3 regions of the Paeniglutamicibacter sulfureus genome follow, and region 3 is predicted to be linked to each of the others. Evidence: predicted binding sites of a transcription regulator. Region 3 holds the regulator's gene; each other region holds the start of a gene.

Region 1 (3,276 bases), 790 kb from region 3:
GAGACCGGTCACTCCTTCATGATACTGGCGCATCAGCGGGGGCCTGGGAATGCGCGGGCCATCTGGGCGCGCCGGCGAATCACGAACTCGGCGACTGCGGCGTTGAGAACCCACGCTGCGCCCATGAGTAGCGCATCGGTCAGGCTGTTGACCGGCCCAACGCCGAGGATCCAGAACGCGAACACGACGGCCTGGGTTCCCGCCGCAATGCCAAGCGCATAGGCGCGGGTCATCCAGGCGCCGTGAGCGCTGAAGTCCCGGCGCTTGAGCGCGATGATTCCAAGGAATATGCAAGCCGCCATGGCCGCGCCAAAGGACAACCGGAAGACCATAAGCAGCGCGCTGCCGCCATCCGGCGATGCGTAGAAAGCTGTCATCCACAAACCGGACAGGGCAGCGAGCAGGCCGGCGGGAATTAGGATGCCGCCGGCGATGCGATGCCAGCCGCGCCGGCGGCGAAGCGACGGCACGAACTGGAACGCACCGAGCAGACAATATACCGTGGCGCTGGCGATGTGGGTGATCACCGGAATCGGCGAGGCGAAGAATCGGGCGTTGTCTGGGGTGATGACGCCGCCGCTGGTCAGCTCGGTGACCCGGAACATGCCGGCGATCACCGGTATGAGGCTGAGGAGAATCAGCCCGGCGGGTGCCAGCCACGGGGCTCTGCGGCGTTTGGGCGGCCAACCGTTTTGAGCGCGGCTGTTGGTGGTTTCAGTTGTCATGACTCGATCCTCGCCCGTAAATCGGGGGAAGACATCGGCAGGTTGGCCGAGGACCAAGCCGTACTTTCGGTCGGTGCGATTCGGGCCATTCCGACGATGCGCGCTCTCACGGCGGCAGGGAAAGTTGAGTCAAGACAGCAACAACATCACCCCAGGGTTTTGCCACCGCACCCGCACCGTCGAAACCGCAGCATTCGAAAGGTACAAGACAATGCCATCCTCCGCCTCGTCAACGCTTCCGGTTTCCCAGCCCCAAGTTTTGCAGCCCCAAGCGGCAGCACCGCTCCCGGATCTGACCACCGGGCCCGGGCAACTGCCCACCTTCCGCCTGAACATGATGCGCGGCGGCTATCTCTTCATGGCAGTGGGTCTGATGATCGTTAAGTGGCCGCTGCTGCTCCAGGCATCGTCGATGCCCGTGTTCGAAGGGGTGGTTCTCTGCATTCTGACTGCCATGTCCCTGCTGGCGTTCCTTGGTCTCCGCTATCCCCTCGGGATGCTGCCGATTCTGCTGTTCGAAACGATGTGGAAGGTTCTGTGGCTCGCAATCGTGGCGCTGCCCCACCTGATCGCCAACGACATGGATGCGGCAACGGCGACGATGCTCTTCAACGTTCTCTTCGTTGTGCCGATCCTTGCCGTGACCCCCTGGGGCTACGTCTGGAAGCGCTACGTAATGACACGCGGCGAACGATGGGTTCGAGGGGCGTAGGAAATGGAACAGCGGTGGGAAGTGAACGGCACTTTCCGACAATGAGGCAGGGGTATTCCAGGATGAAGGCGTCCTGCTCGTGGGGATGGCGCCGTTGTTCATGTTGGGGAGGCCAGAGTGAATTCCCCTCGACGGTGCCGGTTCCTTGGGAAAACCGGCGGGAGGTCCGAGGGGAGCCCCGCTCTTCTCCGACTACCCAGTACTTACCCACGATTCCGATGTCCCGATCAAGGTTCGGCAAAGTGCCGACTCCCAGCGCCACTTCGGAGACATCGGCGCAACTCGTTAGATGCGCCGAGGGCGTAAATGACCCCGTAATTAGCACTCGCCTTGACCGAGTGCTAATGGTTGCCTAGAGTCATTGGTGGCGCCTGTCGATCCCGGCAAGTGCTGAAAGCCTGAGGTAATTCACCAGCTGGCACCGCGACGACGGTTGGTACCACCCGAACGGCCCGTAAACCATTGGTAACTCACGCAAAGGAGAGACGATGTCCGTCTCCATTAAGCCTCTCGAGGACCGCATTGTCGTCCAGCCGCTCGAAGCAGAAACCACCACTGCTTCCGGTCTGGTCATCCCTGATTCCGCCAAGGAAAAGCCGCAGGAAGGCAAAGTCGTGGCAATCGGCCCCGGCCGCGTCGATGACAACGGCAACCGCGTCCCCGTTGACGTAGCCGAAGGCGACGTCGTGATCTACTCCAAGTACGGCGGAACCGAAGTCAAGGTCGGCGGCGACGAGTACTTGGTGCTCTCGGCCCGCGACGTCCTGGCCATCGTCGTAAAGTAGTTTTTCCTCGTAAAGCCCCGGCCCCTGGCCGGGGCTTTACGTAGCTTATAAGGAGCAAGACATGGCAAAGCAGCTAGCTTTTAACGAAGAGGCGCGACGCGCCCTCGAAGCGGGCATTGATAAGCTCGCAAACACCGTCAAGGTGACCCTCGGCCCGCGCGGCCGCAACGTGGTGCTGGCAAAGGCCTGGGGCGCACCGACCATCACCAACGATGGCGTGACCATCGCCCGTGAGGTCGAGCTGGAAGACGCCTACGAGAACCTTGGCGCGCAGCTGGCCAAGGAAGTAGCCACCAAGACCAACGACGTTGCAGGCGACGGCACCACCACCGCCACCGTGCTCGCACAGGCTTTCGTCAAGGAGGGCCTGCGCAACGTTGCCGCGGGCGCCGCCCCGGGCGAAATCAAGCGCGGCATCGAAGTTGCCGTTGAGGCAGTTGCGCAGCGCCTGAAGGACAACGCCGTTCCGGTCGAGGGCAAGCAGGTCGCCAACGTCGCGGCCATCTCCGCACAGAACGAGGAAATCGGCGAGCTCTTGGCCAAGGCCTTCGAGACCGTTGGCACCGATGGCGTCATCACCATCGAGGAATCCTCCACGACCGCCACCGAGCTGGTTGTCACCGAGGGCATGCAGTTCGACAAGGGCTACCTGTCCCCGCAGTTCGTCACCGACCCGGAGCGCCAGGAGGCCGTCCTGGAGGACGCGCTGATCCTGGTCAACTCCGGCAAGATCTCCACGGTTGCAGAGTTCCTGCCGCTGCTGGAAAAGGTGCTGGCCGCCGGCAAGCCGCTGTTCATCATCGCCGAGGACATCGAGGGCGAAGCCCTCTCCACCCTCGTCGTGAACAAGATCCGCGGCACCCTGAACGCCGTGGCCGTCAAGGCCCCCGGCTTCGGCGACCGCCGCAAGGCCATGCTGCAGGACATTGCCATCCTCACCGGCGCACAGGTTGTCTCCCCGGACCTGGGGCTGCAGCTGGACCAGGTCGGCCTCGAGGTGCTGGGTACGGCTCGCCGCATCACCATCACCAAGGACTCGACCACCATCGTTGAC
Region 2 (3,276 bases), 3.1 Mb from region 3:
TGTCATCCGAGGCACTTGAGCTCGAGTTTGAGCTCGACGAATCCAGCGGGCTGGACGAGCGTTCCCAGCGGATTCTCGCGCTGGAACGCCAGTGGTGGAAGTATGCCGGGGCCAAGGAACAAGCCATCTCCGAGCTGTTTTCCATCTCGCCAACCAACTACTACCAATTGTTGAACACACTCATCGACACGGACGCAGCGCTGGCCCATGACCCCATGCTGGTCAAGCGATTGCGTAGACTACGAACGACGAGGCATCGCGCTCGGTCGGCGAAACGGCTCGGACCCGAGGCATGATTGCAACGCACGTCTGGCGTTTCGGGGCCCGGCCGCGCTTGTATTCCTGCAGCCGCGCATGCCCACATTGCAAGCCAGATCACCGAGGACGGGCATGACCAACTATCCGCGCGATGAATTTGATCGCGTCCCAGAGTTCAGCAACCGTAGCGGCTCGCACCGCGAAAACGGCTGGGCTTCCGCCGCGTCCGTGGGCGGGGCTCGATCCGGCTTGCGTTGGCTGATGGTCTTTGGGGCGATTGCACTGGTGGTGGGACTTTTCTCCTTCATGGTCCTGCCCAAGCTCACGGGCGCCACGACCGACCCGGCACCGGTTGCCGCCAGCTCCTCGGGCACCCAGGACGCCGCGGACTCCTCAGAGTCCACATCGGCAGACGAAGCCAGCGAAACGCCCGCAGAGAGCGAATCGGCGGACGAGGCTAGCGAATCCACGGAAGCCAGCTCCTCCACCGAGGCCAGCGAAAGCGGTCTGGCGGAAGACGCTGACACCTCCATGGCAATGGGCGTCTACAACGGTGCAAAGGTCGGCGGCCTTGCCGGCAAGGCGCGCACGGAGTTGCAGGATGCCGGGTTCAGCAATGTCGCGGCATCGAACTGGACCAAGAAAGTCAACTATTCCACGGTCTATTACCGCGCCGAGACCCATCGGGCCACCGCGGAGGCCGCGGCCGACGCCTTGGGCATCACCTCGGTCATGCAGAGCGCAAACATCCCGGGCAATATCGCCATCGTGCTGGGAAGCAACTACAACTAGCCGCACTGGCGCCGCAATACGCTTACGGCAAAGACCCACAGCTTGCACTCCGAGTGGTTGAGTGCCAAGATTTGTATTAGCACTCGCACGTCCCGACTGCTAATTCGATCGGAGTTTCGAGCGGATACATGCAGCCTTGGGGCGGTGTTTGAGTGAGTCCTTGACCAGGGCAGCGAGAAGCTTTTGCGATCGTCCCATGACATCGTGGATTCTTCGTCCGTCGCGGGCGTTGCCTCAGGTCGTAGATACGCATGAACGTCCCGAAAGGACATAAGCCGCTATGGCCAAAATCATTGCATTTGACGAGGAAGCACGCCGCGGCCTTGAGCGCGGCCTGAACATCCTGGCCGACGCCGTCAAGGTCACCCTTGGCCCGCGTGGTCGCAACGTCGTTCTGGAAAAGAAGTGGGGCGCCCCCACGATCACCAACGACGGTGTCTCCATTGCCAAGGAGATCGAGCTCGAGGATCCGTACGAGAAGATCGGTGCGGAACTCGTCAAGGAAGTTGCCAAGAAGACCGATGACGTCGCAGGCGACGGCACCACCACCGCAACCGTCCTGGCACAGGCACTGGTCAAGGAAGGCCTGCGCAACGTTGCCGCCGGCGCCGACCCGCTGTCCCTGAAGCGCGGCATCGAGAAGGCCGTCGAGGCCGTCACCGTTGAGCTCTTGGCTTCCGCCAAGGAAATCGAAACCAAGGAAGAGATCGCCGCCACCGCATCGATCTCCGCCGGCGACAACGAAATCGGCGCCCTGATCGCCGAGGCACTGGACAAGGTCGGCAAGGAAGGTGTCATCACCGTCGAGGAGTCGAACACCTTCGGACTCGAGCTTGAGCTCACCGAGGGCATGCGCTTCGACAAGGGCTACATCTCGGCCTACTTCGTCACCGACAACGAGCGTCAGGAAACGGTCCTTGAGGATCCGTACATCCTGATCGTCAACTCGAAGATCACCAACGTCAAGGACATGGTTTCGATCCTTGAGAAGGTCATGCAGTCGAACAAGCCGCTGCTGATCATCGCCGAGGACATCGAGGGCGAAGCCCTTGCCACCCTGATCGTGAACAAGATCCGTGGCCTGTTCAAGTCCGTCGCCGTCAAGGCACCGGGCTTCGGCGACCGCCGCAAGGCCATGCTGGCCGACATCGCCATCCTCACCGGTGGCCAGGTCATCTCCGAGGAAATCGGCCTGAAGCTCGAAAACGCCACCATCGACCTGCTGGGCTCCGCCCGCAAGGTCGTTGTCACCAAGGACGAGACCACCATCGTCGAGGGTGCAGGCGACGCCGAGGAGATCGCCGGTCGCGTGAACCAGATTCGCGCCGAGATCGAGAACTCCGATTCGGACTACGACCGCGAGAAGCTGCAGGAACGTCTGGCCAAGCTGGCCGGCGGCGTTGCAGTCATCAAGGCCGGTGCCGCTACCGAGGTCGAGCTCAAGGAACGCAAGCACCGCATCGAAGATGCAGTGCGCAACGCCAAGGCTGCCGTTGAAGAAGGCATCGTTGCCGGTGGCGGCGTGGCCCTCATCCAGGCTGGCGCTGCAGCATTCGCCAAGCTGGAATTGACCGGCGACGAAGCAACCGGTGCGAACATCGTCCGCGTTGCCATCGAGGCTCCGCTGAAGCAGATCGCCTTCAACGCCGGCATGGAGCCGGGCGTTGTCGCCGACAAGGTCAAGGGCCTGCCTGCCGGTCACGGCCTGAACGCAGCCACCGGCGTCTACGAGGACCTCCTCGCAGCCGGCGTGAACGACCCGGTAAAGGTTACGCGCTCTGCCCTGCAGAACGCCGCTTCCATTGCCGGCCTGTTCCTGACCACCGAAGCCGTTGTCGCTGACAAGCCGGTTCCGGCCGGCGCAGCAGCACCGGGTGGCGACGACATGGGTGGCATGGGCGGCATGGGCGGATTCTAATCCCTCCTGTTTCACCACGCCCCGCGCGTTAGCAGTACCTGGCACTAAACCGTGAGCCGCTTTCCCACGGTGTCCCGTTCCCCCTCGGGGAGGATGGGACACCGCATGGAAGGCGGCTCGCGGCGTTAACGGGCTCCTGACGCCCGGACCGCCATGCGCCGGTTACGCCTTCAGGCATGGGGGGGGATTGCTTGCGGCGGACTAGCATGGAGCCGTGACCCACATCGAAGTGCCGCTGGTCGGCGGGAACGCCGCCGGTGAGGTGGTGCGCGTCGGTTCCACAGTGCGCAAGCCCTGGCTAGAAAGCA
Region 3 (3,276 bases):
GTCGCGGTGACCTCGGCGACCGCCCGCACCCCCGAGCCGTCGACCAGGTCGATCATTTCGCCCACGCGCACACGCTTGACCGTTACCGCATGGTGGCCCTCGGGGCCGTCCAGCTGCAGCTCGGCGTCTACCAGCGCATCCTTGAGCTCACCGGGCGACAGGAAGAAGCACTGGTTGCTCATGCGCCCAGGTTGCCCAGCTTCCCGCGCAGTCGCGAGAACATTCCGCCGCTGTTTTCCATGCGGCCCTCGGCGAATTCCTCGCCGCGGAGCTTGGCCAGCTGCTGAAGAAGCTCACGCTGTTCGGAGTCGATCTTGGTGGGAGTCTCCACCTGCAGGTGGACGATGATGTCCCCGCGCTTGCCGCCGCGCAGGCGCGGGACGCCCAAGCCCGGAAGCCGAACAGTGTCCCCTGACTGCGCGCCGGATTCGACCTCGATCACCTGGGAGCCGTCGAAGGTCTCCAGGTCCAGGTCCGCGCCGAGGGCGGCGGCCGTCATCGGCACGTTCATCCGCGCGTGCAGGTCAACGCCGTCGCGTTCAAAGATCTTGTGCCGGCGGACCTCGATCTCGACGTAGAGATCGCCGTTCGGTCCGCCCCCCGGGCCGGCCTCGCCCTGGCTGGCCAGGTGGATGCGGGTGCCGCTGGCAACGCCGGCGGGAACCTTGAGCTGCTTGGAAATGCGTTCGCGGATGCGGCCCTGGCCATTGCAGTCGATGCAGGGGTCGGGGATGGTGGTGCCGAAGCCGCGGCAGGCGGCGCAGGTCTCAACCGTCATCATCTGGCCCAGGAACGAGCGCACCGGGCGCTGGACCTGTCCGGCACCGTGGCAGATGGTGCAGGTGACCGGGGAGGTGCCCGGACGGCAGCAGCTGCCCTCGCAGGTCGGGCAGGTGACTGCCGTTTCCATCTCCAGCGGGTAGACGGTCCCGGCCACCGCGTCGGCCAGGTCGATGATGGCGGTGATCAACGCGTCGCGGCCGCGCTGGGTGCGCGAAGCAGGACCCTGGGCTCCGCCGCCGCCGAAGAACTGCTCGAAGATGTCACCGAAGCCACCCCCGCCGAATCCTCCGCCGCCGCCGAAGCCGGTCTGGCCGTTGCCGTTCTCGTTGCCCGTGGCATCGTAGTTGGCGCGCTTGTCCGCATCGGAGAGCACCTCGTAGGCGCGGGTGACCAGCTTGAACTTCTCGCTCGCGTCCTCGCCGGGGTTCACGTCCGGGTGGAGCTTTCGGGCCAACTTGCGGTAGGCCTTCTTGATTTCCTCGCCGGTGGCGTCCTTGCTGACGCCCAGGACTTCGTAATGGGTGCTCACAGTGCTCGCTGTGTCCTTTCGTACTTCAAGAAATATGTTACGACCCGCATTAGCCGGCCAGGATTCGGGAAAGATATCGGGCGACGGCGCGAACCGCGGCCATCGAGGTGGGATAGTTCATCCGCGTCGGACCCAGCACGCCGATCATGGCCTGCTCGCCGGGACCGTATCCGGTGGCGACCACCGAGGCCTCGGTCAGGGCGCCGTATTGGTTTTCCGTGCCGATGCCCACGGCAATGCCGTGGGCGTCCTGTTCTAGCTCGGAGAAGAGGCGCAAAAGCACCACCTGTTCCTCGAGCGCCTCCAGCACCGGGGTGATGCTCAGCGGGAAATCCAGGTTGGCGCGGGCCAGGTTCGCGGTGCCGGCGGTGAGGATCCTGTCCACCGAGGAATTGCGCGCCAGGGCGCCAAGGGCCTCGGCCAACGCACGGACCGCCGGTGCCAGGCGCGGCTCGACGAGTTCCGGGACACCCTGGGCGAGCCGGACGACGTCGGATATCGGCTTGGCGTCCAGGACGGAGAGAAGCACCGCGCGCAGTTGTTGCAGGTCCGACTCCCCCAAGGAGGGCGGGAGCAGGATCACGCGCTGTTCGACCTTGCCGCTGGAGGCGATGAGCACCACCAGGGTCTGCCCGCCGCCCAGTCCCACCAATTCGATGTGGCGAACGGTGGCGTTCGAATAGTGCGGCACCTGGATCAGGGCAACCTGCCGGGTGATGCTGGCCAGCAGCCTCACGGTGTTTTCCAGCACGTCGTTGACGTCGTGGGATCCCTCGAGCAGCGCCGCGATGGCGCGTCGTTCCGCGCCCGAGAGCGGCTTGATGTCCCCGATTTGGTCAACGAAGTGCCGGTAGCCCTTTTCCGTGGGGATCCGCCCGGAGGAGGTATGCGGGGCCACGATGAGCCCTTCCTCCTCCAGCGATGCCATGTCGTTGCGGATCGTGGCGGCGGAGACGCCCAAATCGTGGCGATCGAGCAGGGCACGCGAACCAACGGGCTCCCGTGACTGCACGTAGTCCTCAACGATGGCTCGAAGGACTTCGAGCCTACGTGGTTCGGTCATTCTCACCTCTCCCAGCAAGCCGGATCACCATGGTCCAGGGGGCAGTGTCCACACCCCCGGCCGCGCACCGAGGCCCGACGGCAGGCATTGGCACTCGACACGTTCAACTGCTAAGTCTAATACCTTTCGCATCCCTTGTTAGCATGGTTTGGTCCGTGACCGCGATGCCGCGTTCGACACATCAGCCAGTGGGAGGGCGGAACGCTGCCCGGCCCCTGGCAAACGAATCCGCTGCGTACATGGGTCCGGGACCTGTTGACCACTAGCTGAAAGTGACACGATGAGCTACCACGGCTGGGGCGCCCAGGACATCAGCGCCCCCAGGAAACGCACACTGCGCAAGGTCCCGCTGGCCCGCGGCCTGCTGCTGGAGGACGTGGAAAGCGGATGGGTCGGCGAGGTGGTTCGCACCGAAAAATCCGGCGGCATGCGCGTGATGGTTCTCGAGGACCGCCACGGACGCACCAAGTCCTTCCGCGCCGGCTTCGGCTTCCTGCTCGAGGGCGAGCCGGTGGAAATCATCGAACCCGCCGCCGCTCCCCCGGCTCCCCAGGGAACCGCACGCAGCGCCTCCGGCTCACGCATGGTCACCGACCTGAAGGCACGCACGGCGCGTGCCAGCCGCGTCTGGGTCGAGGGCAAGCACGATGCCCAGCTGGTCGAGAAGGTGTGGGGCCACGACCTGCGCGTGGAGGGCATCGTCGTCGAACCGCTGCACGGCGTCGACGACCTGGCCGGTGCCATCCGTGCCTTCGCGCCCTCCCCGCAGCGCAAGCTCGGCATCCTGGTCGACCACCTCGTCGCAGGAACCAAGGAGGCAAGGATCGCCGCCGAGGCGATGCGCGTTCCCGGCGCTGCCGGCAACGTCCTGATCGTCGGGCACCCCTACGTCGATGTGTGG

Evidence for each region. Region 3 encodes HrcA, which represses chaperone genes, less so after heat shock. Its sites were predicted from a motif close to TTNGCACTCGNNNNNNNCGAGTGCNAA; they were not measured.
Region 1: groES (co-chaperone GroES) is a predicted target of HrcA. The motif match lies at 1,756-1,782, and genes of this name have one in related genera.
Region 2: groL (chaperonin GroEL) is a predicted target of HrcA. The motif match lies at 1,127-1,153, and genes of this name have one in related genera.

Annotation. Positions count from the first base shown of each region.
Region 1 covers NZ_BAAAWO010000001.1:1,380,463-1,383,738, reverse strand. The annotation lists gene ABD687_RS06245 (DUF2306 domain-containing protein) at 33-725, opposite strand; gene ABD687_RS06240 (hypothetical protein) at 937-1,437, shown strand; gene groES (co-chaperone GroES) at 1,926-2,222, shown strand; gene groL (chaperonin GroEL) at 2,284-3,276, shown strand, end outside.
Region 2 covers NZ_BAAAWO010000001.1:3,712,543-3,715,818, forward strand. The annotation lists gene ABD687_RS16845 (DUF3263 domain-containing protein) at 1-296, shown strand, start outside; gene ABD687_RS16850 (LytR C-terminal domain-containing protein) at 391-1,050, shown strand; gene groL (chaperonin GroEL) at 1,331-2,968, shown strand; gene ABD687_RS16860 (phosphotransferase) at 3,183-3,276, shown strand, end outside.
Region 3 covers NZ_BAAAWO010000001.1:589,339-592,614, reverse strand. The annotation lists gene ABD687_RS02650 (16S rRNA (uracil(1498)-N(3))-methyltransferase) at 1-182, opposite strand, end outside; gene dnaJ (molecular chaperone DnaJ) at 179-1,312, opposite strand; gene hrcA (heat-inducible transcriptional repressor HrcA) at 1,362-2,375, opposite strand; gene ABD687_RS02635 (DUF3097 family protein) at 2,656-3,276, shown strand, end outside.